3 regions of the Streptomyces luteogriseus genome follow, and region 3 is predicted to be linked to each of the others. Evidence: predicted binding sites of a transcription regulator. Region 3 holds the regulator's gene; each other region holds the start of a gene.
The links. Region 3 encodes HrcA, which represses chaperone genes, less so after heat shock. Its sites were predicted from a motif close to TTNGCACTCNGNNNNNCNGAGTGCNAA; they were not measured.
Positions count from the first base shown of each region.

Region 1: the regulator HrcA is predicted to act here: its motif matches at 3,303-3,329, upstream of groL (chaperonin GroEL).
Region 2: the regulator HrcA is predicted to act here: its motif matches at 4,935-4,961, upstream of groES (co-chaperone GroES).

Region 1 is NZ_JACHMS010000001.1:4,736,336-4,746,002, forward strand. Features, by position in the region: gene BJ965_RS21020 (glucosyl-3-phosphoglycerate synthase) at 1-435, opposite strand, end outside; SAM riboswitch class I at 591-745, shown strand; gene thrC (threonine synthase) at 761-2,047, shown strand; gene BJ965_RS21030 (MoaD/ThiS family protein) at 2,174-2,449, shown strand; gene BJ965_RS21035 (cold-shock protein) at 2,895-3,098, shown strand; gene groL (chaperonin GroEL) at 3,492-5,114, shown strand; gene BJ965_RS21045 (NADH:flavin oxidoreductase) at 5,330-6,493, shown strand; gene BJ965_RS21050 (carboxylesterase/lipase family protein) at 6,582-8,132, shown strand; gene BJ965_RS21055 (hypothetical protein) at 8,143-8,712, opposite strand; gene BJ965_RS21060 (Uma2 family endonuclease) at 8,726-9,397, opposite strand; gene BJ965_RS21065 (hypothetical protein) at 9,457-9,667, opposite strand, start outside.
Region 2 is NZ_JACHMS010000001.1:3,515,007-3,524,673, forward strand. Features, by position in the region: gene BJ965_RS15090 (ester cyclase) at 1-369, shown strand, start outside; gene BJ965_RS39335 (hypothetical protein) at 580-735, shown strand; gene BJ965_RS15095 (hypothetical protein) at 751-1,356, shown strand; gene BJ965_RS15100 (hypothetical protein) at 1,519-2,577, opposite strand; gene groL (chaperonin GroEL) at 2,739-4,364, opposite strand; gene groES (co-chaperone GroES) at 4,480-4,788, opposite strand; gene BJ965_RS15115 (polysaccharide deacetylase family protein) at 5,027-5,755, opposite strand; gene BJ965_RS15120 (polysaccharide deacetylase family protein) at 5,752-6,633, opposite strand; gene BJ965_RS15125 (THUMP-like domain-containing protein) at 6,810-7,979, shown strand; gene BJ965_RS15130 (RNA polymerase sigma factor) at 7,983-9,188, opposite strand; gene BJ965_RS15135 (YciI family protein) at 9,481-9,667, opposite strand, start outside.
Region 3 is NZ_JACHMS010000001.1:5,844,436-5,854,102, forward strand. Features, by position in the region: gene BJ965_RS25905 (SpoIIE family protein phosphatase) at 1-1,040, shown strand, start outside; gene hemW (radical SAM family heme chaperone HemW) at 1,089-2,321, shown strand; gene BJ965_RS25915 (DUF3097 domain-containing protein) at 2,596-3,399, opposite strand; gene BJ965_RS25920 (MBL fold metallo-hydrolase) at 3,431-4,162, opposite strand; gene hrcA (heat-inducible transcriptional repressor HrcA) at 4,334-5,350, shown strand; gene dnaJ (molecular chaperone DnaJ) at 5,350-6,486, shown strand; gene BJ965_RS25935 (nitronate monooxygenase) at 6,678-7,751, shown strand; gene BJ965_RS25940 (16S rRNA (uracil(1498)-N(3))-methyltransferase) at 7,748-8,488, shown strand; gene BJ965_RS25945 (VOC family protein) at 8,505-8,897, shown strand; gene BJ965_RS25950 (hypothetical protein) at 8,947-9,492, shown strand; gene BJ965_RS25955 (S41 family peptidase) at 9,538-9,667, shown strand, end outside.

The DNA.
Region 1 (9,667 bases), 1.1 Mb from region 3:
CAGCGGGCCCACGATCCCCGAGACGAAGTCGGACGAGAAGTCCCTCAGGTCCGCGTCGACGAAGCAGACGATGTCCCCGTGGGTGACGAGCAGCGAGCGCCACAGCACCTCGCCCTTGCCGGGCACGGCGGGCAGGTGCGGGAGTATCCCGTCCCGGTGCACCACCCGCGCGCCCGCGGCGGCGGCCACCTCGGACGTGCGGTCGGTCGACCCCGAGTCGACGACGACCAGCTCGTCGACGAGTGGGACCTGCCGCATCAGGTCGTGGCGGATGACGGAGACGATGTCGCCGACCGTCGCCTCCTCGTTGAGGGCGGGCAGCACCACGCTGACCGTCTGGCCGGTGCGCTGCTTGGCGGCCAGGATCCGGTGGAGCGGGCGCTCGGTCGCGGACCAGGAACGGGTGCTCAGCCAGCGCTCGACTTCTTCCAGCACCGTGGCGGCTCCTCTGCGTACTCTCGGCGGGACGGACTGTGATCCATCTCGCGGTTCGGACGACTATCTCAACTGTCCTGGTCGTCGGTTACAGTCTTGAACAACGCGGATGACCATCGCATGTCCGGGGTCACCCGCCGCCTACAACCACATACAGCTCATCCAGAGGGGCAGAGGGATACGGCCCGATGAAGCCCCGGCAACCCTCCAGCCGATACTCGTAGGTCACTGTCGACCGCTCCGCGAGGTCCCGGCTCGGGAAGGTGCCAAATCCGTCTCACGGCGAGATGCGTCGTGAGGAAGATGAGGAAGGGCCTCGCCTCACATGGCTGTGCAGACTGTTGCAAGCACCACTGACTCCACCGTAGACCTCGGTCCCGCCGCGGCGCTGAGCTGCCGCGAGTGCGGTCACCGCGTCCCCCTCGGACCGGTCTTCGCGTGCCAGGAGTGTTTCGGCCCGCTGGAGATCGCCTACGACTTCTCGGCCTACGACACCGAAGAGCTCCGCAAGCGCATCGAAGCGGGACCCGCGAACATCTGGCGCTACGCCCCGCTGCTGCCGGTCCCGGCCGACGTCGCGGACAAGCCGAACATCAACCCCGGCTGGACCAAGCTCGTCAAGGCCGACAACCTCGCGCGCGAGCTGGGCGTCGACGCCGGCAAGCTGTTCGTGAAGGACGACTCCGGCAACCCGACGCACTCCTTCAAGGACCGCGTCGTCGCGCAGGCCCTGGAGGCCGCCCGCGCCTTCGGCTTCACCACGCTCTCCTGCTCCTCCACCGGCAACCTCGCCGGTGCGGTGGGCGCCGCCGCGGCCCGCGCCGGCTTCCGCTCGTGCGTGTTCATCCCGCACGACCTGGAGCAGGGCAAGGTCGTCATGGCCGCGGTCTACGGCGGCGAGCTCGTCGGGATCGAGGGCAACTACGACGACGTGAACCGCTTCTGCTCCGAGCTGATCGGCGACCCGGCGGGCGAGGGCTGGGGCTTCGTCAACGTCAACCTCCGGCCGTACTACGCGGAGGGCTCCAAGACCCTCGCGTACGAGATCTGCGAGCAGCTCGGCTGGCGGCTGCCGGACCAGCTGGTGGTGCCCATCGCCTCCGGCTCGCAGCTGACGAAGATCGACAAGGGTCTTCAGGAGCTGATCAAGCTCGGTCTGGTCGAGGACAAGCCCTACAAGATCTTCGGTGCGCAGGCCGAGGGCTGCTCGCCGGTGTCCGTCGCCTACAAGGCCGGGCACGACGTCGTCCGCCCGCAGAAGCCGAACACCATCGCCAAGTCGCTGGCCATCGGCAACCCGGCGGACGGGCCCTACGTGCTGGACATCGCGCGGCGGACCGGCGGTGCGGTGGAGGACGTGAACGACGAGCAGGTCGTCGACGCGATCAAGATCCTCGCGCGCACCGAGGGGATCTTCGCGGAGACCGCCGGTGGTGTGACGGTGGGCGTGACGAAGAAGCTGCTGGAGAACGGGCTGCTCGACCCGTCGAAGTCGATCGTCGTTCTGAACACCGGTGATGGTCTGAAGACGCTGGACGCGGTGGCGGGGACCGGGCTCACCGCGACCATCCGTCCCAGCCTGGAGTCGTTCCGGGAAGCCGGACTCGTCTGATCGTCGTTCGCTGCGGGCCGGTGGGGGCTGGTCGCGCCCACACGGCGGAGCCGCACATCGACACAGCCCCGCGCCCCTGAGGGCGCGCCCCAGCCGTAGCCCAAAATGAACCGGAGGACATGTTCGATGAGCGTCACCGTTCGGATCCCCACCATCCTGCGTACCTACACCGGCGGGCAGGCCGAGGTCGCCGCCGAGGGCGCGAACCTCGGCGAGGTCATCGCCGACCTCGAGAAGAACCACACCGGGATCGCCGCCCGGGTGCTGGACGACCAGGGCAAGCTGCGCCGGTTCGTCAACGTGTACGTCAACGACGACGACGTGCGGTTCGAGCAGGGTCTGGAGACGGCCACCCCGGACGGTGCCGGCGTGTCGATCATTCCCGCCGTCGCCGGCGGCTGAACCGGTCGAGCGGCCTGTTATTACCTTCGGTAACTGCCGTCACTGAGAGTTCATCGAATTGCCCCCTCCGTGAGAGAAGCGGAGGGGGCAATTCTGCGTGATTGAGCGCGGTACAGTTGGGGAACGCGGTCCTGATCCGCTGATCGGAACCCTGAATTCCCGCTGCGAGCCCGACAAGATGTAGCCAAAGTGTGTACATCTTTTGCGGCTTTTGTTCCCTTTGTGTGGCCCGACTTGCCCTGAATTCGGGCGAATTCCCCCCACATTCCGGACCCGGCGCGTCCAGAATTCTCGTCCGATTGACCTGTTGCAGACGGCAGTTGGACAGATACATTCAGCCGCGGTCGACGCGTTCCGGCGCACGCCCCCAACCGTGGGGGGTGAGGTCTGACCCGGGTTCACGAAGTGTGGATCTGTGCAAGGGCCAGTAATAGGGGAGTTAGGCATGGCTCAGGGCACCGTCAAGTGGTTCAACGCGGAGAAGGGGTACGGCTTCATCGCGGTCGACGGTGGTGCGGATGTTTTCGTCCACTACAGCGCGATTCAGATGGACGGCTACCGCACCCTTGAAGAGGGCCAGCGGGTCGAGTTCGAGATCTCGCAGGGCCAGAAGGGACCGCAGGCCGACATGGTTCGCGTCGCTGCCTGAACGCGCACCACGACCAACGCTCACGCGACCGGTCTTCTCAGAAGGGCCCGTACCCCCCGGGGTGCGGGCCCTTCGGCCTGTTCGAACGGCCTGCGGGGCGGTGTTCGCGGGTGGCTGACGCCCCCGCCCGATCCCGGGGAGGCGCTTGCGCCCGCCCGTCACCCGACCACCACCCCTCAACGCGCACTCGCTACGCGAGCGCGCCTTGCACTCTCGGGGGTCGAGTGCTAATCATTGCGTTAGCACTCTGAAGGTGAGAGTGACAACGTAAGGACCGGGTCGGTGAGGCCCGCAGGCCAGGTGGGGAAGGAACCACAAGGCAAGCGAGCCGTCCGTCGCGGGCGCGGGCGCGGTCCGAAGTAATCACCCCCAGTCCTGGAGGGACCACTTCACATGGCCAAGATCATCGCGTTCGACGAGGAGGCGCGGCGCGGCCTCGAGCGCGGCATGAACCAGCTCGCGGACGCCGTCAAGGTGACGCTCGGCCCCAAGGGCCGCAACGTCGTCCTCGAGAAGAAGTGGGGCGCGCCCACGATCACCAACGATGGTGTCTCCATCGCCAAGGAGATCGAGCTCGAGGACCCGTACGAGAAGATCGGCGCCGAGCTGGTCAAGGAAGTCGCCAAGAAGACGGACGACGTCGCCGGTGACGGTACGACCACCGCGACCGTTCTCGCCCAGGCCCTGGTCAAGGAGGGTCTGCGCAACGTAGCCGCCGGCGCCAACCCGATGGCCCTCAAGCGCGGTATCGAGCGCGCCGTCGAGGCTGTCTCCGCCGCCCTGCTGGAGCAGGCGAAGGACGTCGAGACCAAGGAGCAGATCGCCTCCACGGCCTCCATCTCCGCCGCCGACACCCAGATCGGCGAGCTCATCGCCGAGGCCATGGACAAGGTCGGCAAGGAAGGCGTCATCACCGTCGAGGAGTCCCAGACCTTCGGTCTGGAGCTGGAGCTCACCGAGGGTATGCGCTTCGACAAGGGCTACATCTCGGCGTACTTCGCCACCGACATGGAGCGTATGGAGGCCGTCCTCGACGACCCGTACATCCTGATCGCCAACTCGAAGATCAGCAACGTCAAGGACCTGCTGCCGCTCCTCGAGAAGGTCATGCAGTCGGGCAAGCCGCTGCTGATCATCGCCGAGGACGTCGAGGGCGAGGCCCTGTCGACCCTGGTCGTCAACAAGATCCGCGGCACCTTCAAGTCCGTCGCCGTCAAGGCCCCGGGCTTCGGCGACCGCCGCAAGGCGATGCTGCAGGACATCGGCATCCTCACCGGCGGCGAGGTGATCTCCGAGGAGGTCGGTCTCAAGCTGGAGAACGCCACGATCGACCTGCTGGGCAAGGCCCGCAAGGTCGTCATCACCAAGGACGAGACCACCATCGTCGACGGTGCCGGCTCCGCCGACCAGGTCGCCGGCCGGGTCAACCAGATCCGCGCCGAGATCGAGAACAGCGACTCGGACTACGACCGCGAGAAGCTGCAGGAGCGCCTGGCGAAGCTCGCCGGCGGTGTCGCGGTCATCAAGGCCGGTGCCGCCACCGAGGTGGAGCTCAAGGAGCGCAAGCACCGCATCGAGGACGCCGTGCGCAACGCCAAGGCGGCCGTCGAGGAGGGCATCGTCGCCGGTGGTGGCGTGGCCCTCATCCAGGCCTCCAGCGTCTTCGAGAAGCTGGACCTCGAGGGTGACGAGGCGACCGGCGCCAACGCCGTGAAGCTCGCGCTCGAGGCCCCGCTGAAGCAGATCGCCGTCAACGGTGGTCTCGAGGGCGGCGTCGTCGTGGAGAAGGTCCGCAACCTCCAGGTCGGCCACGGCCTGAACGCCGCGACCGGTGAGTACGTCGACATGATCGCCGAGGGCATCATCGACCCGGCGAAGGTGACGCGCTCTGCCCTGCAGAACGCCGCCTCCATCGCCGCGCTGTTCCTCACCACCGAGGCCGTCATCGCCGACAAGCCGGAGAAGTCCGCCGCGCCCGCCGGCGGCGGCATGCCGGGCGGTGACATGGACTTCTGATCGACCCCAGGGTTGATCAACGTCCTTGCCGAGGGCGGCACTTCCTGTTCCGACAGGGGGTGCCGCCCTCGGGCGTGTCCGGGGGTGCGCCCTGCCGCATGGCCGGGGCGCACCCTGCCGCATGCTCGGGGGCGCGCCCTTTCGCGTGTCCGGGATCACAGTGGGCGCGGGATGGCGCGGCCGGGCCGGGTGGTTGAACCATGCGTCCTATGCGTATGCACATACCATCCGGTACCCCCGAGGGAGCCCCCCACGTGACTGTCGCCGCCTCCGCATCCCGCGCCGCCGAAATCCTGTCCCGGCCCGTATCGCTGGGCGGCCTGACCGTTCCGAACCGGATCGTGATGGCGCCGATGACCCGCATGTTCTCCCCGGGCGGCGTGCCCGGCGAGGATGTCGTCTCGTACTATGCGCGCCGCGCCGCCGCCGGAGTCGGCCTGATCGTCACCGAGGGCACCTACGTCGGCCACGACTCGGCCGGGCAGAGCGACCGCGTGCCGCGCTTCCACGGTGACGAGCAGCTCGCGGGCTGGGCGAAGGTCGCCGAGGCGGTGCACGCCGCGGGCGGCACGATCGTGCCCCAGCTGTGGCACATCGGCATGGTCCGCAACCAGGGCGAGCCCCCGTTCGCCGACGCCCCGGCCGTCGGCCCCTCCGGCCTGCGCATCGGCGCCGACGAGGCCACCGGCAAGGCCATGACCCAGGCCGACATCGACGCCGTCATCGGCGCGTTCGCCGAGGCCGCAGCGGCCGCCGAGCGCATCGGCTTCGACGGTGTCGAACTGCACGGCGCCCACGGCTACCTGCTCGACCAGTTCCTCTGGGAGGGCACCAACCGCCGCACCGACGCCTACGGCGGCGACCGGGTCGCCCGCGCCAAGCTCTCGGAGGAGATCGTCGCGGCCGTCCGCGAGACCGTGTCGGCCGACTTCCCCGTCATCTTCCGCTTCTCCCAGTGGAAGCAGGAGGCCTACGACGCCCGCCTCGCCGAGACGCCCGAGGAGCTGGAGGCCATCCTGACCCCGCTCGCGGCGGCCGGTGTCGACGCCTTCCACGCCTCCACCCGCCGCTACTGGCTGCCCGAGTTCGACGACTCCGACCTGAACCTGGCCGGCTGGACCAAGAAGCTGACCGGCAAGCCGACCATCACCGTCGGCTCGGTCGGCCTGAACGGCGACTTCATCAAGGCCTTCCAGGGCCAGGGCGCCGAGATCGGTGACCTCGACAACCTCCTGGACCGTTTCGAGCGCGACGAGTTCGACATGGTCGCCGTGGGCCGCGCGCTGCTCCAGGACCCCGAGTGGGCCCGGAAGGTGCTCGACGGCCGCGTGGAGGAGCTGGCGCCCTACAACCCGGCGTCGCTGAAGTCCCTCAGCTGACCTCCGTCACCTGAGGCCTGGATCTGCTTGCGTCAGTCAAGGACACTGGCTGAGCGCCTGTTCACCGGCACTGAGCGAGGAGATCCAGATGACGACGACCGAGTCCCGTACGGCGACGGACGGCCCGTCCGATCAGCCCGCACCGGTGGTGCGCACCACCGCCGGTGCGGTCCGGGGCCGGAGGGAGACGGGGCTCGCGGTCTTCCGCGGTATCCCGTTCGCGGCGCCGCCGGTGGGCGAGGCCCGCTTCCAGGCGCCCCGCCCCGCCCGGCCCTGGGACGGCATACGCGACGCCGACGCCTTCGGCCCGCCGCCCCCGCAGGACCTCGGCAACCTGGCCGGCCCGGGCCTGCTCGAACTTCCCGAGGGCGACGAGTGGCTCACGGTCAACGTCTGGACACCCGAACCCGACCCGGGGGCCCGCCGCCCGGTGATGGTGTGGATCTACGGTGGCGCCTACAAGCTCGGCCACTCCGGCAGCCCCGGCTACGACGCCCGGCACCTCGCCGCCGACGGCGACGTGGTGGTCGTGTCCCTCAACTACCGCCTGGGCATGGAGGGTTTCGCGCACATCGAGGGAGCGCCCGCCAACCGCGGACTGCTCGACCAGGTGGCCGCGCTGGAGTGGGTACGGGACAACGTCGAGGCGTTCGGCGGCGACCCCGACCAGGTCACGGTCTTCGGGGAGTCCGCGGGCGCCGGGTCGGTCGCCTCGCTGCTCTCCATGCCGCGCGCGGCCGGGCTGTTCCGGCGCGCGATCGCCCAGAGCGTGCCGGGGACGTTCTTCTCCGACGCGCTCGCCCGGGACATCGGCACCGCCCTCGCCGCCGAGGTGGGGCTGCGCCCCACGGTCGCCGACCTCGCGACGATCGCCCCGCACCGGCTCACGTCGGCGGGCGAGACGCTGAGCGCCAAGATGCTCCAGCGCATCGACCGCTGGGGCCAGGCGGCGCCCACCGTCACCCCGTTCTCCCCGGTCGTCGACGGCGAGGTCCTGCCGACGAGCCCGTGGCAGGCGTTGCGGTCCGGATCGGCGAAGGACGTCGACCTCCTCGTCGGCCACAACCGCGACGAGTACCGCCTCTTCATCGCCATGGCCGGACAGCTCGGCCAGATATCCGACGAGAGGGCCGCCTCGGCCCTGAGCCTCTTCGCTCCCGGCGGTGAACAGGCATACCGCGACGCCTTCCCCGACGCCTCCCCGGGCGAGCTCTACGAACGCGTCCAGACGGACTGGCTGTTCAACATGCCCTCCCTGCACCTGGCCGAGGCCCAGCGCGCGGGCGGCGGCAGCGCGTACGTCTACGAACTGACCTGGCCGGCCCCCGGCAACGGCGGCGCGCTCGGCGCCTGCCACGGCCTGGACATCCCGCTGCTGTTCGGCACCTACGGGGCGGACCTGGGGCTGCTGCTCTTCGCTGGCGCGGAGCCCTCCGCCGAGGCCCTCGACCTGTCGTCCCGCTTCCGTGCGTCCTGGACGTCCTTCGCGAGGTCGGGCGACCCGGGCTGGCCGGCGTACGACGACGAGCGGCGGCTGGTGCAGGTGCTGGACGCGGAGCCGGTGGTGAGGGCGTACCCGGAGGAGCGGTCACGGCGGCTGTGGGAGGGGTACGAGTTCCTGCCGCTTCCGCTGCTGTGAGGGCGATCCGTTACAGGTTGCCCATGGGCTCGATGTCCACCCTCACCGGCGTCCCCCACACGCGCAGCACCTCGTAGTCGGTGAACTCGTGCACCAGCCGGTACGCCATGGCGGCCCGGGGAGCCTTGCGCTGGGCGTTGATGAAGAGTTCGGCCTCCCGTCGGTCCCGGCGCGGGGTGCCGCACAGCTGCCAGGTCTGGCCGTTCCACAGCTCCGCAAGCCAGCGCTGCTGGGGCTGGGGGCGGTCGCCGCGCACGCCGTAGCGGGACTGGACGGGCTCGGTGTGCGGCTGCTGGGGCGCGGGCCCGTTGAACTCGTTCCGGCGGGCTGCCCTGCGGCGCGTCTCGCACAGCAGGCACAGATCGGGGGCGGCCTCGTCGACCGGGCCGTTCGGGTGCTCGGGGCAGCGGGTAGTGGGCGCGGCGCCCGTGACACTCTCGTCCAGCAGGTCCAGGGCGCGCTTCAGGTCGGCTTTGACCTCGTGCAGCTTGGCGTCCGGGGTGTCGGAGCCGAGGGCTTCCCCGTGCTCGCCGAGGAGGCGTAGGGCGCGGCCTAGGGCGGTGAGCTGGGCGTGGTTCATGCGTCCATTGTCCTCAGTCGGCGTAGTCCTTGAGCTTTTCGGTGTCCAGGGTGATGTTCACGGGGGCGGGGAGCTCGACGGTGGCGCCCCAGGGGTGCCGGGAGATCTGCTGGTAGCGGCCGTCTTTCGGTTCGCTGTGGACGGTGAGTGTGTTGTTGTCGCGGTCGATGAGGAGGTAGACGGGGATGTCGGCCGCCGCGTAGCCGAGGGGCTTGTCGATGCGGTCGCGCTGGTCGGTGTCGCGGTCGTGGGAGGTGATCTCCACGGCCATCAGGGATCCGTCGGGGTTCGACCACTCGCCATCGCCTCGGAAGTGGTCCACTGGCACCAGAGTTCCGTCCGTGCGCGCGCGGCCCGTGCGGTAGGTCTCGGCCTTGACACCGGACTCGGGTACCAGATCCAGGTCGGGACGGTGCTGCATGCACTGGCGCAACAGCCACATGAAGATCGAGCGGTGGTTGCCGTCAGGCATGGCCTTGACCTCTAGTTTTCCGTTCATGTACTCCAGCCGCACGGTCTCCGGGGCGCGGCGCTCCAGCTCTTCGAAGTCCTCGACGCTGAGCGGGTCTTTCGTACGGACGCGCCCGTCGACGTACTCGAGCCGTACGTGGTTCGGGGCCACGTCGACCAGCTCCTCGAAGTCCTCGATGGGCATCAGCGGGCGGTCAGCGGTACCAGGCGTCATGGTGGTGCCTCCTCCCTTCCATCGTGCCCTCAGGGAGTGGCGTCGCACCGTAGGAGCCGTCATGTGTGTGCCCTCTCTTGTCGTTGTCGGGACATCGCGGCGCGGATCTGGGCCGCGTGGTCGTGGACCGTGGGGGCGGGCAGGGGTGCGGGGGGTTGTGCGGGGACGCGTTCACCCCGGCAGGCGCTGCAACGGCCCCCTGGCAGGGATTCCGGACGGCCCGGGGCGCCGCAGTTCGCGCACTCCAGGACTCGGAGAGGCGGACGCGGG
Region 2 (9,667 bases), 2.3 Mb from region 3:
GGGAGCGCTCCGCCGTTCAACGACGTGTTCATCGAGGACTACCACGACCACGACCCCGCCAATGTGCAGGACGTGATCGGGCTGGACGCGCTCCGGCGCGAGGTGGAGGTGTGGCGGGGCGGGTTCGACTTCTCCTTCACCATCGAGGACCAGATGGCCCAGGGCGACCGGGTATGCACAAGGTGGACCTTCCGTGGCCGCCACACCGGCGAGTTCCTGGGCATCCCGCCGACCGGTCAGGAGGTCACCATGACCGGGACGACCGTCCACCGCTGCACCCCGGACGGGAAGATCGCCGAGGGCTGGTGGCAGTACGACCGGCTGGGGCTGATGCAGCAGCTCGGGGCGCTGGATCCCGCGGAGCTCTGACCACCCGCCGCTCCCTCGGCCGACGGACTCGCTCCGCGCCCCTCTTCGCCGTCACGATGCCGATGATCGATGTGTGGGCGGACCTGCCGTTCGCCCAGCGGCCGTCGGGAGGTCGCGGGGATGATGTCGAGACAGGTCGCCACGAAGCTGCCGCAGAAGGCACTCACCGCGCATCCGGTGTTGTCGTTGACACCTGGCAAGATGCGCGCCATGGCATCGAGAGGTGACAGCGACGAGGCGTACGTGGTGGGCCTGTGCAACCGCGTGCTCGGCGAAGAGGCCTTGACCCAGCACCGGTTCGACTGGCTGCTGGGCGACCCGGGGGCCGGGGGCCGGCAGGTCAGGCTGCCTGTCGACGCGTACTGACCCGGCCATCGACTCGTGGTGGAGTACCGGGAGCTCCAGCACGACCAGCCGGTGCCGCACTTCGACAAGCCGGACCGGCTCACCGTGAGCGGTGTCCACCGGGGCGAGCAGCGGGCCCTGTACGACGCCCGCCGCCACACCGAGATCCCCGCTCACGGATTGCGGCTGATCGTGGTCCGGCCCGCCGACCTCGACTCGGACCGACGTGGGCGGCTGCGGCGCGACGAGGAGGCCGACCTGGCGGCGCTGCGGAAAATCCTGGCCCGGGACAGCGACGAGGACCGGGTCACCGACGCCTTCCGCGCCTGGCTGCTCGGCGAGGGGTGGACACCCGTCGAGCCCACGGACCGCTGGAGCGACCTCGAAGCCGTGCGCGGCGAGGATCGGCTGATCTGCGAGGCCAAGGGCCGCACCGACGACAAGGGCGTCGACGCCGACATCGCCTACGGGCAGTTGCTGCGCCGCATGACGAGCCGGGCTCCCCGGACACGGTACGCACTCGTCGTACCGTCCTCGTCCGTGACGGCCGTGGAGCGGGTGCCGGCCCATGTGCGCGAACTTCTGCGGATCGACGTGTACGAGGTGACGGACGACAACGGAGTGCGCCGGCTGCGCGCCTGATCCACCGCGCCGCGGCCCGCGCCGAACCGCGCCGCCCTCTGGCTGCGCGGGCGGTGGTTCCTCATGGTGTCGCACCACCTGGCGGGCACGGCCGGCGTCGACGAGGCACTGCTCGGCGGGTACGGGCGCTCTGAGGACGCGGAGCGGAGGGCCGCGGGACGGCTAGTCGCCCCCGCCACCGCCTCCTCCGTCTCCGCCGCCATCACTGCCGCCCCCGCCCCCGTCTCCGCCGTCTCCGCCGTCCCCACCGTCGCTGCCCCAGCCGTCGCCTCCGCCGGGTTCGTTGTCGTCGCGGTCCCTGCCGAGGTTGCTGAACCAGGGGCGCTCCCAGAGTTCGTCGTCCGTCTCCCGGCGGGACCTCACGGCACGGAACCGGGCCAGGCCCGTCGTGTCGCCGAGGCCGAAGGACACGGCGACCGCGTGGGCCATGACGGCGTCCAGGGGGTCGGGGCTCTCGTGGTGCACGTCGGCCAGCGGCAGCAGCACCGTGCCGGGCGGAGGGCCGGGCCGTCGTGAGGGCCGGGTCAGCAGCGCGACGCGCCGGTCGTCGCGCAGCAGCCACGAGCTCTCGGCGTTCTCGCGGCGCAGTGTCCAGTGCCGGTCGGACAGCCGGATCTCGACGCTGCTCTTGGACTTGCGCATCTTCTTGCGCAGTTCGAGGCGTGCGGTGACGTCACCGACGGTCATGACCAGGCCGCCTGCACGGTCGGCGGCGTCGGGGCGATATCCCCACGGTGCCCGGAGCCGTACGGCGGGCGCGTGCGGACCCCAGACGTCCACGCGAACCAGGCGCCGGTCCACGGCGACGGCGACCGGCCCGGCGGGCCCCGGCGCACAGCGGCGTGCGATCCACAGCGGCACGCCCTCCGCCCGGGCCCGCGCGGCGAGCGCGGCCACCTGGTCCGCCCCGCCGCACCTGCGGACGGCGAGTTCGCCGAGTGCCCGGGCGAAGTCGGCGGTGCGGCGCACCTTCAGGGGCGTGGTGGTGCCGGTCACGCGGGTGACCGGGACGATGCCCGGGCCCTCCACGAGCGACTCCAGGGGGCGTTCGGCACCGCCGCCCCCCAGCCAGTGTCCGCGCAGATACGCCTCGGCCATGGCGCCCAGGTTCAGCTCGTCCAGCGGTGTGGTCCGACCGCCCCTGCGCAGCCGGTCCTCGGTGAGTTCCGCGGTGCGCGCCAGCGGATTCCGGGACCGTTCCTCGTAGAGCACCTGGCTCATCGCAACCCCCTTCTGCTCCGGTATTCAGGAGGCCGGGAACGGTCGCGGCGGTTCCCTTCACGGGCGGGCGCAACGGCGAAGGCCCGGCGCCCCGTTTCCGGGGTGCCGGGCCTTCACTCGGTGTCTGGCGACCTTACGTCGTCAGGCGTGAGGTGTGAGCCTCAGTGGGAGTGGCCGTGGCTGTGACCACCGGCGGCCGGCTCCTCCTCTTCCTTCTTCTCGACGACCAGGGTCTCGGTCGTGAGGAGGAGGGAGGCGATGGAGGCGGCGTTCTCCAGGGCGGAGCGGGTGACCTTCACCGGGTCGATGACGCCGGCCTTGACCAGGTCGCCGTACTCACCGGTCGCGGCGTTGAAGCCCTGGCCCTTGTCGAGTTCGGCGACCTTGGAGGTGATGACGTAACCCTCCAGGCCGGCGTTCTCGGCGATCCAGCGCAGCGGCTCGACGGCGGCCTTGCGGACGACCGCGACACCCGTGGCCTCGTCGCCGGTCTTGCCGAGGTTGCCCTCGAGGACCTTGACGGCGTGGACCAGCGCGGAGCCACCACCGGAGACGATGCCCTCCTCGACCGCGGCGCGGGTCGCGGAGATGGCGTCCTCCAGACGGTGCTTGCGCTCCTTGAGCTCGACCTCGGTGGCGGCACCGACGCGGATGACGCACACGCCGCCGGCCAGCTTCGCGAGGCGCTCCTGGAGCTTCTCGCGGTCCCAGTCGGAGTCGGTGGACTCGATCTCGGCCTTGATCTGGGCGACGCGGCCCTGCACGTCGTCCTTGTTGCCGGCGCCGTCGACGACCGTGGTGTCGTCCTTGGTGACGGTGACGCGGCGGGCGGAACCGAGGACGTCCAGACCGACCTGGTCGAGCTTGAGGCCGACCTCCTCGGAGACGACCGTGGCGCCGGTGAGGACGGCCAGGTCCTGCAGCATCGCCTTGCGGCGGTCGCCGAAGCCGGGGGCCTTCACGGCGACGGCGTTGAAGGTGCCGCGGATCTTGTTCACGACGAGGGTCGACAGGGCCTCGCCCTCGACGTCCTCGGCGATGATCAGCAGCGGCTTGGAGGCGTTGGACTGGATGACCTTCTCCAGCAGCGGCAGCAGATCCGCGATGGCGGAGATCTTGCCCTGCGTGATGAGGATGTACGGGTCGTCCAGGACGGCTTCCATGCGCTCCTGGTCCGTCACGAAGTACGGCGACAGGTAGCCCTTGTCGAAGGCCATGCCCTCGGTGAAGTCCAGCTCCAGACCGAAGGTGTTGGACTCCTCGACGGTGATGACACCGTCCTTGCCGACCTTGTCCATGGCCTCGGCGATGAGCTCGCCGACCTGGCTGTCCTGGGCGGACAGGCCGGCGACGGCGGCGATGTCGGACTTCTCGTCGATCGGCCGGGCGGTCGCCAGGAGCTCCTCGGAGACCGCGGCGACGGCCGCGTCGATGCCCTTCTTCAGGGCGGCCGGGGAGGCACCGGCGGCGACGTTCTTGAGGCCCTCGCGCACGAGCGCCTGGGCGAGCACGGTGGCGGTGGTCGTACCGTCACCCGCGATGTCGTTGGTCTTGGTCGCCACCTCCTTCACCAGCTGGGCACCGAGGTTCTCGTACGGGTCCTCGACCTCGACCTCACGGGCGATGGTCACACCGTCGTTGGTGATGGTGGGAGCGCCGAACTTCTTGTCGATGACGACGTTGCGGCCCTTGGGGCCGATCGTCACCTTGACCGTGTCGGCAAGCTTGTTGACGCCGCGCTCGAGGGCGCGACGGGCGTCCTCGTCGAACTTCAGGATCTTCGCCATGGGAGCGTGAGCCCTCTTCCGGAATCTGGGGTAACGGCAACTGCGCCCCGGGCGCCCGGCTCTTGTCGATCGCGGGGGCCAGGGGCGCAGTTCAAAGCAACGTGCTTGGGGTGAATTACTTCTCGACGATCGCGAGCACGTCGCGGGCCGAGAGGACGAGGTACTCCTCGCCGTTGTACTTCACCTCGGTGCCGCCGTACTTGCTGTAGAGCACGACGTCGCCGACGGAGACGTCGAGCGGAAGACGGTTGCCGTCCTCGAAGCGGCCCGGGCCCACGGCCAGGACGACGCCCTCCTGGGGCTTCTCCTTGGCAGTGTCCGGGATGACCAGGCCAGAGGCGGTGGTCTGCTCGGCGTCGAGCGGCTGGACCACAATGCGGTCCTCGAGCGGCTTGATGGCAACCTTGGAGCTGGTGGTCGTCACGATCCGACCTCCCCCTTCGGAGATCTCACGGGGTTAACTGTCTGAGGTGGCGACCAGGTGGATCCGTCGTCGCGGGTGCCGGACCTGCCCGTCGCTGTGTTGGCACTCTCCTAGGAGGAGTGCCAGAGCCGAGACTATGACTGCGATTAGCACTCGGTCAAGCGGACTGCTAATTGCCGGCGGCGCGTCGGCCGGGTGTTCTCCACGGACGGCGCTCCAGGCGGTCCTCCAGGTGGCCCTACAAGTGGTCTTCCAGGTGGTCCTCCAGCCGCCCCACCCGAAGCCCCCTCCGCTCGATCTCGCGCAGCAGCCGCCCGGTCCGTTCCGTCAGGCTCGGGGACATCGACTCCCCCGCCGGCACCGAGACGATGTCGCCGGCGCGCAGGGCGGGCTCGCCCCGGGTGTAGGTCAGTTCGCCGTCGGCGGTCAGGGACGCGCGCCACAGGACGACCGCCGTGATGCCGCAGTCGGCCGCCGCGCGCAGGGTCGTCCGGTCGTAGGTGCCGTAGGGCGGGCGGAAGAGGCGGGGGCTGACGCCGAAGCGGGAGCGGAGCTTGTGCTGCTGGCCGCAGATCTCGGCGCGCTGGCCGGCGTAGGGCAGGCCGCGCAGGGCGGGGTGGTCCAGGGTGTGGTTCTGGATGGACGCGCCGACCGCGCGCAGCCGGGCGAAGTGGCCGTAGCCGGGGCCCACGACGCTGTCCGTGAGGAACATGCTGACGGGGAGGCGCCGTTCGCGGACGAGGCCGACGAAGCGGGGGTCGCGTTCGGCGCCGTCGTCGTAGGTGAGGAAGACGACGGGTTCGCGGGTGGGGACATGGTCCACGACGGGCGGCAGGGAGCCGGGGGCGCTCACCGCGCGGGGCGGGTCCTGGGCGCGGCCGTCGGAGGCCTCCGGCCGCTCCCCCGCGCCTCCGGCGCAGCCGGCCAGCAGGACCGCACAGAACAGGGCGGCGACCGGCCGCCTCACAGGTAGTCCTCCAGCCGCCCGACCGCGTACCCCTGGGCCGTCACCTTGTTCAGGAAACGGCGGATCATGTCGGTCATGGTTCCCTTCCACTGGTCGCGGCCCCGGAAGTGGGTGAGGACGATGTCGCCCCGGCGCAGCTTGCGATCCCCCTCGCGGTACTCCCAGTGGTCGGCGAAGACCTCCTCGTTCCACAGGGGCGCGTACGTGATGCCGCAGGTCCTGGCGGCGCGCAGGGTCGCCCGGTCGTAGCTGCCGTAGGGCGGGCGGAAGAGGGTGGGGCGCTTGCCGAACTGCCTCTCCATGTAGCGCTGCATCCCGCAGATCTCGCGCTTCTGCGCCCGGTAGGACATGCCCCGCAGGTTGGGGTGGTGGAGGGTGTGGTTGTTCAGGACCACACCCTTGGACTGCATCCTCCGGAAGTAGCGGGTGTCGTCCTTGATCAGGTAGCCGCTGAGGAAGGCGGTGTACGGGACGTCCAGGTCGCCCATCATCCGCAGGAACGCGGGGTCCTTCTCGGCGCCGTCGTCGATGGTGAGGAAGACGACCTTGTCCCGGGTGGGGACCCGGGTGAAGACGGGCGGCAGGTCCAGCTCCCGGTGGCCCTTCACCTCGAAGCCCTCGCGGGTCCTGATCCTGGGCTTGTGCGCGGGGGCCGGCGGGGCGGCCCGGGGGACCTTGCGCAGGCCCCAGCGGTGCGCGGCGGCGACCCGGGCGGCGTGCGCGGCGCGCAGCTTGGTGGCGTAGGAGTCGAGCGCGCGGGCCGGGGGCGCGTCGAGGGGCTGCTGGCCACCCGCCGGGGTGACCTGGTCGGTGCCGCCGTCCTGCGCGCAGCCGGAGGCGATGGCGGCGAGGACGAGCACGGCGAGGCCGATCCGCACACCCGCGGACCTCTGCCCCAATGCCCGGCTTTTGTCATTTTGTACGACTGCTCGCATGGTGCCGGATCCTCGCAGCCGCCCCCCGTCGGTCCCGGCCCGACACCGCGACCGGCGCCCCGCCTTCCACCGACTGGCCCACAAGCCACCCGCCCGCCGCCGTGGCCGACAATGAACCGGTGAACGACCTCGCTCCCCTCCTCACCCCCGAAGGCCGCGCCCTCCTCGACGAGGTGCGGGACACCGACCCGGCGCAGGAGTTGGCCGTCGCGACCCGGCTGCGCCGCGAGCACCCCGCCGAGCTGGTGTCGGCGGCGCTCGGGCAGGCGCGGCTGCGGCAGCGGGCGGTGGTGAAGTTCGGGGCCGAGGACGCGGGCCGGATGTTCTTCACGCCGAACGGCGTCGAGCAGTCGACCCGGGCGAGCGTGGCGGCCTACCGGGCCCGGCGCATGGCCGAGGCGGGCATCACCTCGGTCGCCGACCTGTGCTGCGGCATCGGCGGGGACGCGATCGCGCTGGCCCGCGCCGGGATCCGGGTGCTGGCCGTGGACCGGGACCCGCAGACGGCCGCGGCGGCCCGGGCGAACGCCGACGCGCTGGGCCTTTCGGGCCTCGTCGAGGTGCGCGAGGCGGATGTCACGGACGTGGACACGGCCGGTTTCGACGCCGTGTTCGTCGACCCCGCCCGACGCGGCGGCCGCGGCCGGATCTTCGACCCCGAGGCCTATTCACCGCCCCTGTCCTGGGCGGTCTCCGCGGCCCGCCGGGCCCCTCGCGGCGCCGCGCTGAAGGTCGCCCCCGGCATCCCGCACGAGGCGGTCCCCGAGGACGCCGAGGCCGAGTGGATCTCCGACGGCGGGGACGTCAAGGAGGCCGTGCTGTGGTTCGGCACCGAGCCCGGGGCGGTGCGCGCGACCCTCCTGCCGGGCCCCCGCACCCTGCTCTCCCGCGGCCTGCCCGACCCGGAGGTCCGCCCGCCCGGCCGCTACCTCTACGAGCCCGACGGCGCCGTCATCCGCGCCCACCTGGTCGCCGAGGTGGCCGACCGGGTGGGCGGCGGGCTGCTCGACGCGACCATCGCGTACGTCACGGCCGACGCCCTGCACCCGACGCCGTACGCCACCGCCTACGAGATCACCGACCATCTGCCCTTCAACGTCAAGAAGCTGAAGGCGCTGCTGCGGGAGCGGCGGGTCGGCACGCTGACCGTGAAGAAGCGGGGCTCGGCGGTCGAACCGGAGGAGCTCCGCAGGAAGGTCAAGCCGCAGGGCCCGAACGCGGCCACGGTGTTCCTGACCCGGGTCGCGGGGGCACCGGCGATGCTCATCGGGCACCCCGTCCGGGCGTAGCCGTCAGGACTGTTCCGCCGCTCGGCGCAGCAACAGCTCCCGCTCCCGCTCGTTCCGGGTCAGGGCCGCCGCCCGTTCGAACTCCGCCCGGGCCTCGGCCGTACGGCCGAGGCGGGCCAGGAGGTCACCGCGGACGCTGGGCAGCAGATGGTAGTCGCGCAGGGCGGGGGCGCCGGTCAGGGCGTCGACGAGGGCGAGGGCCGCGGCCGGGCCCTCGGACATCGAGACGGCCACCGCGCGGTTCAGCTCCACGACGGGGGACGGGGAGCGGGCGGCCAGGAGGCTGTAGAGGGTGGCGATGCGGGACCAGTCGGTCTCCTCGTAGGTGTACGCGTGCGCGTGGCAGGCGGCGATGGCCGCCTGGAGGAGGTAGGGGCCCGGGGCGCCGGAGGAGGTGGCCTCGGCCTGGCCCAGTGCGGTGATGCCGCGGGCGATGAGCATGCGGTTCCAGCGGGAGCGGTTCTGGTCCTTCAGGAGGACCGGCTCGCCGGAGGGGCCGGTGCGGGCGGCCGTGCGGGAGGCCTGGAGCTCCAGGAGCGCGGTGAGGCCGTGCACTTCGGGTTCCTTCGGCATGAGGCCCGAGAGCACCCGGGCCAGGCGCAGGGCGTCCTCACACAGGGACGGCCGCAGCCAGTCGTCCCCGGCCGTGGCGGCGTACCCCTCGTTGAAGATCAGGTAGATGACGTCGAGGACCGAACCGAGACGGGCCTCGCGGTCGGGGCCGTGCGGCACCTCGAAGGCGACGTTCTTCGTCGCGAGGGTGCGCTTGGCGCGGACGATGCGCTGCGCGATCGTCGGCTCCGGGACGAGGAAGGCACGGGCGATCTCGGCCGTGGTCAGGCCGCCGAGCAGACGCAGGGTGAGGGCGGTACGGGCCTCGGTGGACAGCACCGGGTGGCAGGCGGTGAAGACCAGGCGGAGCAGGTCGTCGTCGATGTCGTCGGGGTCGGCGGGCTCCTCCGGGGGAGTCGTGGCCGACAGGTCGCGGCCGATGTCCGCGAGTTTGCGGGCGTAGTTCTCCCGGCGCCGGACCAGGTCGACGGCACGGTGGCGGGCGGTGGTCATGAGCCAGGCGCCCGGGTTGTCGGGCACCCCGTCCCTCGGCCACCGCTCCAGCGCCGCGACCAGCGCGTCCTGCGCGAGTTCCTCGGCGATCCCGACGTCCCGGACGACCCGGGTGACACCGGCGATGATCCGGGGCGACTCCATACGGAAGACGGTCTCGATGACCTCGGCGATCCGGTCGGGCCGGGGTGGGGCGGGCCGCGGGGGCGGGGCCGGTTGCGGGTCCGACGGCGGCTGCGGGGCCGGGACCGGTTGCGAGACCGACGGGGGCCGGCAGACCGGATGGGGCTGCGGGTCCGACGCCGGCTGCGAGGCCGGGACCTGCTGCGGGTCCGGTGGGGGTTGGGAGGCCGGGGTGGGCTGCGGGGTCACAGCCCACCATCAGACACCCGTGGTGCCGGTCGGCCAAGCGGAGCGGAACCGGCGCGCGGGCCGGTCAGTCCTCGGCGATCTGCCGGACCTCCGCGGTGATCGTCCAGTAGTCCTCGTGCAGGGACAGGAACCGCTTGGTCCACTCGATCGCCTCGGCCTTGTCCTTGCACTGACTGATCGAGTAACCGCCGATGACCTCCTTGGACTCGGTGAACGGCCCGTCGGTGACGGAGAGCTGCCCGCCCTCCCAG
Region 3 (9,667 bases):
TCGAACGCGGCCGGGACCGGGGCGGGTCCGGGCCCGTCGAGTACCCCTGGCCAGGCGAGGCGCTGGGCGACGGTGAGCCCGGCTCGGCCCTCGCCTACCGGCTGGTCGCCGGGGGACGCCCGCTGGGCACCCTCGTCATCGGGCGCTCCGGGAAGGCCGGCTTCCCCGACGAGATCACCGGCCTCGCGGAGGACCTCAGCCGCCGGGTGGCCCTCGCCATCGGCGCCGCCCGCCAGTACGCCCGCCAGGCCACCATCAGCGCCGTCCTGCAGCGCGGCCTGCTGCCCGGCGCCGTGGCCGAGATCCCCGGCATGCGCAGCGCCCTCGTCTACGAGCCGTGCGACAAGGGCGGCCCGAGCGGCGACTTCTACGACCTGTTCCCGGCCGGCGACGGCCGCTGGTGCTTCGCCGTCGGCGACGTCCAGGGCAAGGGACCCGAGGCGGCCGTCGTGATCGGCCTGGCCCGGCCCTGGCTGCGCCTGCTGGCCCGTGAGGGCTACCGGGTCGCCGACGTCCTCGACCGCCTCAACCAACTGCTCCTCGACGACGCCACGGAGGCCGCCGACGCCGCGGCCCGGGCGCTGGTGGCCGCGGGGGCGCGTCCGACCCCGCCCGGCGACGGCCCCCAGACGCGCTTCCTGTCCCTGCTGTACGGCGAGCTCGCGCCCTTCGACGGCGGCGTCCGCTGCACCGTCGCTTCCGCCGGGCACCCGCTGCCGCTGCTGCTCGGGGCGGGCGGCGAGGTCCACACGGCCGCGCAGCCCCAGACTCTCCTCGGTGTCGTGGAGGACGCCACCTACACCAGCGAGACTTTCGAGCTGCGCTCCGGCGACACGCTGCTGTGCGTCACCGACGGCGTGACCGAGCGCCGCTCGGGCTCCCGCCAGTTCGACGACGGGGACGGGCTCGCGACGGCGCTGGCCGGGTGTGCCGGGCTGGACGCGGAGCTGATAGCCGAGCGGATCAAGCGGCTGGTGCACGAGTTCGGGGCGCGCCCGCCCGCGGACGATCTCGCGCTGCTGGTCCTCCAGGCGGACTGACCGCCGCTCCGGGCGGAGCGGGCGCGCCGGTGCTGGACAATGGAAGGCATGCCTTCCGCACTCCCCGACGGCGAGCCCGTCCCCGACGACGGCGCGTTGCCCGCGTCCGCGCTCGCCGGGGCCGCCGACCGCCCTCTCGGGTTCTACCTGCACGTCCCGTACTGCGCGACCCGCTGCGGCTACTGCGACTTCAACACGTACACCGCGACCGAGCTGCGCGGCACCGGCGGGGTGCTGGCGTCCCGCGACAACTACGCCGAGACACTGGCCGACGAGGTCCGGCTCGCCCGCAAGGTGCTGGGCGACGATCCGCGTCCCGTCCGCACGGTGTTCGTGGGCGGGGGCACGCCCACGCTGCTGGACGCCGGTGATCTCGTACGGATGCTGAAGGCGGTGCGGGACGAGTTCGGGCTGGCGGAGGACGCCGAGGTCACGACCGAGGCGAACCCTGAGTCGGTCGACCCGGCGTATCTGGCCGCCCTGCGCGAGGGGGGCTTCAACCGGATCTCCTTCGGGATGCAGAGTGCGCGGCAGCACGTGCTGCAGGTGCTGGACCGCACGCACACGCCGGGGCGGCCCGAGGCGTGTGTCGCGGAGGCCCGGGTGGCCGGGTTCGACCATGTGAACCTCGACCTGATCTACGGCACGCCGGGTGAGTCCGACGACGACTGGCGGGCGTCGCTGGACGCGGTGCTGGGGGCGGGGCCGGATCACGTCAGTGCGTACGCGTTGATCGTCGAGGAGGGGACGCAGCTCGCGCGGCGGATCCGGCGCGGCGAGGTGCCGATGACCGACGACGACGTGCATGCCGACCGGTACCTGATCGCGGACGAGGTGCTCTCGGGCGCGGGCTTCGAGTGGTACGAGGTGTCGAACTGGGCGACCTCGCGGGCCGGGCGGTGCCTGCACAACGAGCTGTACTGGCGGGGGGCCGACTGGTGGGGGGCCGGGCCCGGTGCGCACAGCCATGTGGGCGGGGTGCGGTGGTGGAACGTCAAGCACCCGGGCGCGTACGCGGCCGCGCTGGCGGCGGGGCGGTCGCCGGGGGCCGGGCGTGAGGTGCTGAGCGATGAGGACCGGCGGGTCGAGCGGATTCTGCTGGAGCTGCGGCTGCGGGAGGGGGTGCCGTTGTCGCTGTTGCGGGATGAGGGGCTGGCGGCCTCGCGCAGGGCGTTGGCGGATGGGCTCCTGGACGCCGGGGCGTATGACGAGGGGCGGGCTGTGCTCACTCTGCGCGGGCGGTTGCTGGCGGACGGGGTTGTCCGGGACCTCGTGGACTGAGGTGCTCGGGGTGGGTGCTGGGGGCGGGGCGATACGCAGCTCGGCGCGACGAGGTGCCGCTGCGCCCACCCGTGCCGCCCCCAGCGGCACGCCTGCCCGCAGCTAGGCGGCAGCGCGCGTCCGCAGCTAAGCGGCACGTCCGCTGCTGGGTGGCTGCGCGCGTCCGCGCTGGGTGGCCGCGCGCTCCCGCAGCTGGTTGGCTGCGCGCGCCCGCCGCCAAGCAGCCGCGCAGCCGCACAGCCGCACAGCCGGGTGACTGCTGCGCGTGTCGCGGTCAGGGGGCCGTCACGAAGTCGATCAGTTCTTCCACCCGCCCCAGCAGTTCCGGCTCCAGGTCCTTGTACGAGTGGACCCCCGACAGGATCCGCTGCCAGGCCGCCCCGGTGTTCTCCGGCCAGCCCAGTGCCCGGCACACGCCGGTCTTCCAGTCCTGACCGCGCGGGACCCGGGGCCACGCCTGGACGCCCAGGGACGACGGTTTCACCGCCTCCCAGATGTCGATGTACGGGTGGCCCACGACCAGCGCGTGCTCGCTCGTCACCGACTGGGCGATGCGCCACTCCTTCGAACCCGGTACGAGGTGGTCCACCAGGACGCCCAGGCGCGCGTCCGGGCCGGGGGCGAACTCGGAGACGATCGACGGCAGGTCGTCGACGCCCTCCAGGTACTCCACGACCACGCCCTCGATGCGCAGGTCGTCGCCCCACACCTTCTCGACCAGCTCGGCGTCGTGCCGGCCCTCGACGTAGATACGGCCGGCGCGGGCGACACGCGCGCGTGCGCCGGGGACGGCCACCGAACCGGAGGCCGTGCGGGCGGGACGCACGGGGCCGCCCGGCGCGGGGCGGACGAGGGTCACCACCCTGCCCTCCAGCAGGAAGCCGCGCGGCTCCATCGGGAACACCCGGTGCTTGCCGAAGCGGTCCTCCAGGGTCACCGTGCCCGCCTCGCAGCGGATCACCGCGCCGCAAAAACCCGTCCCCGGCTCCTCCACCACGAGGCCGGGCTCCGCCGCGACCTCGGGCACCGGCTTCGGCTTCTTCCACGGCGGGGTCAGATCGGCGGAGTACTGGCGCATTCGGATGACGATAGGAGAAGCCGGTGGGTGATCACGGAGACACGCCGAAACGCGCCGCCAGGGCGTCCCGTTGCGCCCGCACGAACGCCGCGTCCACCACCGCTCCGTGACCGGGCACATACACCGCGTCCGCACCGCCCAGGTCGAGCAGCCGGTCCAGGGCGGCCGGCCAGTGCGACGGCACCGCGTCGGGGCCCGCCTGCGGCTCGCCGGACTCCTCGACCAGGTCGCCGCAGAACACCACCTCCGGATCGCCCGGCACCAGCACCGCCAGGTCGTGCGCGGTGTGCCCCGGGCCGACGTTCGCCAGCAGCACCTGCCGCCCGCCGCCCAGGTCGAGCGTCCACTCGCCGGAGACCAGGTGGCCGGGCGGGACCAGCCGCTCCGCCGCCTCCTGGGCCGCGGGCGCCGCCAGACCCTGGCGCACCCCGTCCTCGCGCAGTTCCTCGCGGTCCCGCACCCGCGTCAGCAGCGCGTCCACGCCCACCGCGCCGAACACCTCGGTGTCCGGGAGCGCCGCGGCGCCGAAGACGTGATCGAAGTGCGGGTGGGTCAGCGCGAGATGTGTCACACGGTGACCGGTGAGTGCCCGCGCCTGCGCGCCCAGTTTCGCGCCCTCGGCGAGGCTCGACCCCGCGTCGATCATGAGGACCGCCCCCTCCCCGGCGACCAGCCCGATCGTGCAGTCCCACACCGGAAGCCGGCACCGCCCCACACCGGCGGCCACGCGCTCCCATCCGAGGTCTTCCCAAGTCACCGTCATACGGCGACGCTAGCGGTGCGCCCCGCTCGGGGCACGGCGCCGCACGACCAGCCTTGCCGGGGGAGTACCCCACCGCCGTACACTGGGCCGGGGAATGCTGGCACTCGCACGCGCAGAGTGCCAGGCTCGACAGGCAGGACCACGGGCGGACGACTTCTGGAGGTGTGCGCGATGCTCAGTGAACGCAGGCTTCAGGTGCTGCGCGCCATCGTCCAGGACTACGTCGGCACCGAGGAGCCGGTGGGCTCCAAGGCCCTCACCGAGCGGCACAGCCTCGGCGTCTCCCCGGCCACCGTCCGCAATGACATGGCGGCCCTCGAGGACGAGGGGTACATCGCCCAGCCGCACACCAGTGCCGGGCGCATCCCCACGGACAAGGGCTACCGGCTGTTCGTCGACAAGCTCGCCGGCGTCAAGCCGATGACCGCGCCCGAGCGGCGCGCGATCCAGAACTTCCTCGAGGGCGCCGTCGACCTCGACGACGTCGTGGCGCGTACGGTGCGGCTGCTCGCGCAGCTCACGCGTCAGGTCGCCGTGGTGCAGTACCCGTCGCTGACCCGATCGACGGTGCGGCACGTGGAGCTGCTCTCCCTGGCGCCCGCCCGCGTCATGCTCGTGCTGATCACGGACACCGGGCGGGTCGAGCAGCGGGTCGTCGACTGCCCGGCGCCCTTCGGCGACGCCTCGCTCGCGGATCTGCGCGCCCGGCTCAACAGCCGTGTGGCGAACCGCCGTTTCGCGGATGTGCCGAGTCTGGTGGAGGATCTCCCGGAGGCGTTCGAGCACGAGGACCGGGGTACGGTCTCTACGGTGCTCTCCACACTTCTGGAGACGCTCGTCGAGGAGAACGAGGAGCGGCTGATGATCGGCGGCACCGCCAATCTGACCCGCTTCGGGCATGACTTCCCTCTCACGATCCGGCCGGTGCTGGAAGCGCTTGAGGAGCAGGTCGTGCTCCTCAAGCTGCTCGGCGAGGCGCAGGATCCGGGCGTGACCGTACGGATCGGTCACGAGAACGCCCACGAAGGACTCAACTCCACGTCCGTCGTGTCGGTCGGCTACGGTTCGGGCGGCGAGGCAGTCGCCAAGCTCGGCGTGGTCGGACCGACCCGCATGGACTACCCGGGAACGATGGGAGCGGTACGCGCAGTGGCACGGTACGTCGGACAGATCCTGGCGGAGTCGTAGTGGCCACGGACTACTACGCCGTACTCGGCGTGCGCCGCGACGCGTCGCAGGAAGAGATCAAGAAGGCCTTCCGGCGGCTCGCCCGCGAGCTGCACCCGGACGTCAACCCCGATCCGAAGACCCAGGAGCGGTTCAAGGAGATCAACGCCGCTTACGAGGTGCTGTCGGACCCGCAGAAGAAGCAGGTCTACGACCTCGGCGGCGACCCGCTCTCGCAGGCCGGTGGCGGCGGCGCGGGCGGCTTCGGAGCCGGTGGCTTCGGGAACTTCTCGGACATCATGGACGCGTTCTTCGGTACGGCGTCGCAGCGCGGACCGCGCTCGCGCACCCGCCGCGGCCAGGACGCGATGATCCGCATCGAGGTCGAGCTCGACGAGGCCGCCTTCGGCACGACGAAGGACATCCAGGTCGACACGGCCGTCGTCTGCACCACCTGCAGCGGTGAGGGCGCGGCCCCGGGCACCTCCGCCCAGACGTGTGACATGTGCCGCGGCCGCGGTGAGGTCTCGCAGGTCACCCGGTCCTTCCTGGGCCAGGTCATGACGTCCCGCCCGTGCCCGCAGTGCCAGGGCTTCGGCACGGTCGTGCCGACCCCGTGCCCGGAGTGCGCGGGCGACGGCCGTGTCCGGTCCCGCCGTACCCTCACGGTCAAGATCCCGGCCGGTGTCGACAACGGCACGCGCATCCAGCTCGCCGGCGAGGGCGAGGTCGGTCCCGGCGGCGGTCCGGCCGGTGACCTCTACGTCGAGATTCACGAACTTCCCCACGCGCAGTTCCAGCGCCGCGGCGACGACCTGCACTGCACGGTGACGCTCCCCATGACGGCGGCGGCGCTCGGCACGAAGGTGCCGCTGGAGACGCTCGACGGCCTCGAAGAGGTCGACATCCGCCCGGGCACCCAGTCCGGCCAGTCGATCCCCCTGCACGGCCGGGGCGTCACACACCTGCGCGGCGGCGGACGCGGCGACCTCATCATCCACGTCGAGGTCACCACCCCGACCAAGCTCGACCCCGAGCAGGAACGCCTGCTGCGCGAGCTCTCCAAACTCCGCGGCGAGGAGCGCCCCACGGGGCAGTTCCAGCCGGGGCAGCAGGGGCTGTTCTCGCGGTTGAAGGATGCCTTCAACGGGCGCTGACGCGGGTGGTCCGGCTGCTGCCGGGGGTCCGGGGGTCGTCCCCCGGGCAGGCACGGTCAGCCGGGCCGGCAGGGGCTGTTCTCGCGGTTGAAGGACGCCTTCAACGGGCGCTGAGACCGAGCGTGCTTCTGGTCTATGCCAGTCGGCAGGCCGGTTTCTGGGTTGTTCGGAGGACGTGACAACATGCGGTCATGTCCTCCGCACTGACCGATCTCTTCCCCCTTCCGATCGTGCAGGCCCCCATGGCGGGCGGCGTCTCCGTACCGCAGCTCGCCGCGGCCGTGTGCGAGGCGGGCGGGCTCGGGTTCCTCGCCGCCGGGTACAAGACCCCCGACGGGATGTACCAGGAGATCAAGCAGCTCCGGAGCCTCACGGGCAGGCCCTTCGGCGTCAACGTCTTCATGCCGCAGCCGGAGCTGGCCGACCCCGCCGCCGTGGACGTCTACGCCCACCAGCTGGCCGGCGAGGCCACCTGGTACGAGGCCGAGCTCGGCGATCCGGACAGCGGACGCGACGACGGCTTCGAGGCCAAGCTCGTGGTGCTGCGCGACAACCCCGTGCCGGTGGTGTCGTTCCACTTCGGCGTCCCGAGCCGTGAGGTCGTCGACGCCCTGCACCGCGTCGGCACCTTCGTCCTGGCCGCCGCGACCACCCCCGACGAGGCCCGGGCGGTCGAACGGGCGGGTGCGGACGGGGTCATCGCCCAGGGCGTCGAGGCCGGGGGCCACCAGGGCACCCACCGGGACATCCCCGAGCTGGACGGCTCCGGCATCGGGCTGCTGTCGCTGATCGCCCAGGTCCGCGAGGCCGTGAGCATCCCGATCGTCGCCGCCGGCGGCATCATGCGCGGCGGCCAGATCGCGGGGGTCCTCGCGGCGGGCGCGAGCGCGGCCCAGCTGGGCACCGCCTTCCTCGCCACGCACGAGTCGGGCGCGAACGCCCTGCACAAGCAGGCGCTGACCAACCCGCTGTTCGTCCGCACGGAGCTGACCCGGGCGTTCTCCGGGCGGCCCGCGCGCGGCCTCGTCAACCGGTTCCTGCGCGAGCACGGCCCGTACGCGCCCGCCGCCTACCCCGAGATCCACCACCTCACCTCGCCGCTGCGCAAGGCCGCCGCCAAGGCCGGTGACGCGCAGGGCATGGCGCTGTGGGCCGGGCAGGGGCACCGGATGGCGCGGGAGCTGCCCGCCGGGCAACTGGTCGAGGTGCTGGCCGGTGAACTGGCCGCCGCCCGAGCCTCGTCGGCGGGCGGGGGCGCGCTGTGACCGCGCCGGTGTTCGTGGTCGAGCACTTCGACGCGGGCGGCGGCGGCCGGTACGTCCTGGACGGGCCGGAGGGGCGGCACGCCGTCTCCGTGAAACGGCTGCGCGCCGGTGAGGACGTCATCCTCACGGACGGGGCGGGCCGCTGGGCGGACTGCGTCGTGCTCGGCACGGAGGGCAAGGACCGGCTGATCCTCCAGCTGGACTCGGTGTCCGAGGAGCCCGCCGAGCAGCCCCGGGTCACCGTCGTCCAGGCCCTGCCCAAGGGCGACCGGGGCGAGCTCGCCGTCGAGACGATGACCGAGGTCGGCGTCGACGCGATCGTGCCCTGGGCGGCGGCGCGCTGCATCACGCAGTGGAAGGGCGACCGCGGGGTCAAGGCGCTGGGCAAGTGGCGTGCCACGGCCCGGGAGGCCGGCAAGCAGTCCCGCCGGGTGCGCTTCCCGGAGGTCGCGGAGGCGGCGACGACCAAGCAGGTGGCCGCCCTGCTGGCCGGGGCGGACTTCGCCGCCGTGCTGCACGAGAGCGGGGACGAACCGCTGGCGACGGCCGAACTGCCGTCCACCGGTGACATCGTGCTGGCCGTGGGGCCCGAGGGGGGCGTCGCGCCGGAGGAGCTGGCGCTGTTCGAGGAGGCGGGGGCGCGGGCGTACCGCCTCGGGCGCAGTGTGCTGCGCACATCGACTGCCGGGACGGCCGCCGCGGCCGTGCTCCTGGCACGCACCGGACGCTGGTCCTGACCCCCTTGGAGGCACCGTGGAGCTCGCACAGGTTCGTCTGCTCGTGACCGACTTCGCCGCTTGTTACCGCTTCTACGGCGAGGTCCTCGGCCTCAAACCGCAGTCGGGGGCGGCGCAGGGGCCGTACGAGAAGTTCAGCCCCGCGGTGGGCTCCGCGGGGATCGCGTTGCAGGACCGGTCGATGATGGCCGAGGTGCTCGACGAGCTGGGCGACACGGCGGCCGGTCACCGCTCCCTGGTGGTGCTGCGGGTGGACGGGCTGGACGCGTACTGCGAGGAGATCACGATGCGCGGCGCGACGGTCCTGCACGGCCCGGCGCCCATGACGGACCGCATGCGGGTGGCGCATCTCAAGGACCCCGAGGGCAACGTGGTGGAGCTCCAGGAGTGGCTGCTGCTGCGCGGCTGACGCCTTTGCGCCCTACCGCGCGGCCTCCGTCGGTGGCAGGCTCCCCTCCATGGGGGCTTCGACGAGGAATCGACTGGGGCCGCGCGGACGGCGCGTGGCGGTCGCGGCGACGTTCGCCGTGCTGGCGGTGGGCGGCGCCGTCGCCTGCGAGCCCGGCAGCATCAGCTCCGCGTCCGTCGCGTACACCACCGACGAGACCGTGACCAAAGAGCTCAACCGGCAGAAGGCGGGCGTGCGTTGGCTCACCTGCACCGCCTCCTACGGGGAGAACGGCGGGAAGTCGTCACCCTCGGCGCGTGAGCGGACCGTCGCGACCGTCGACTGCCAGGGCGAGACGAACGACGGGAAGGACATCACCGTCGACGGCAAGGTCACCCACGCGGTGGACGGCGCCTGCGTGCGCGGGAACATCACCGCCAAGGTGGACGGCAAGGTGTGGTTCCGGGTCGACGGGCTCGGCGACTGCGACTCCACCAGCCCGCCGCCCGTCGGCGGGCCGCCGAACGGACAGCCCGGGCCGACCGTCACCGTGACCGTCACCCAGACCATCTGGTGCGAGCGGTACCCGGACTGCCGCCCCGTCGAGGGCAAGTGATCCGAACCCTGTCCGCGCGGCGTGGTCCCTGCATAGGGTGATCAGGTGACATCGCCTGCTTACCTCCGGTTCCCCCATGTGCACGGTGACCTGGTCGCCTTCACCGCCGAGGACGACGTGTGGCTCGCCCCGTTCGACGGCGGCCGGGCCTGGCGGGTCAGCGCCGACAACATGC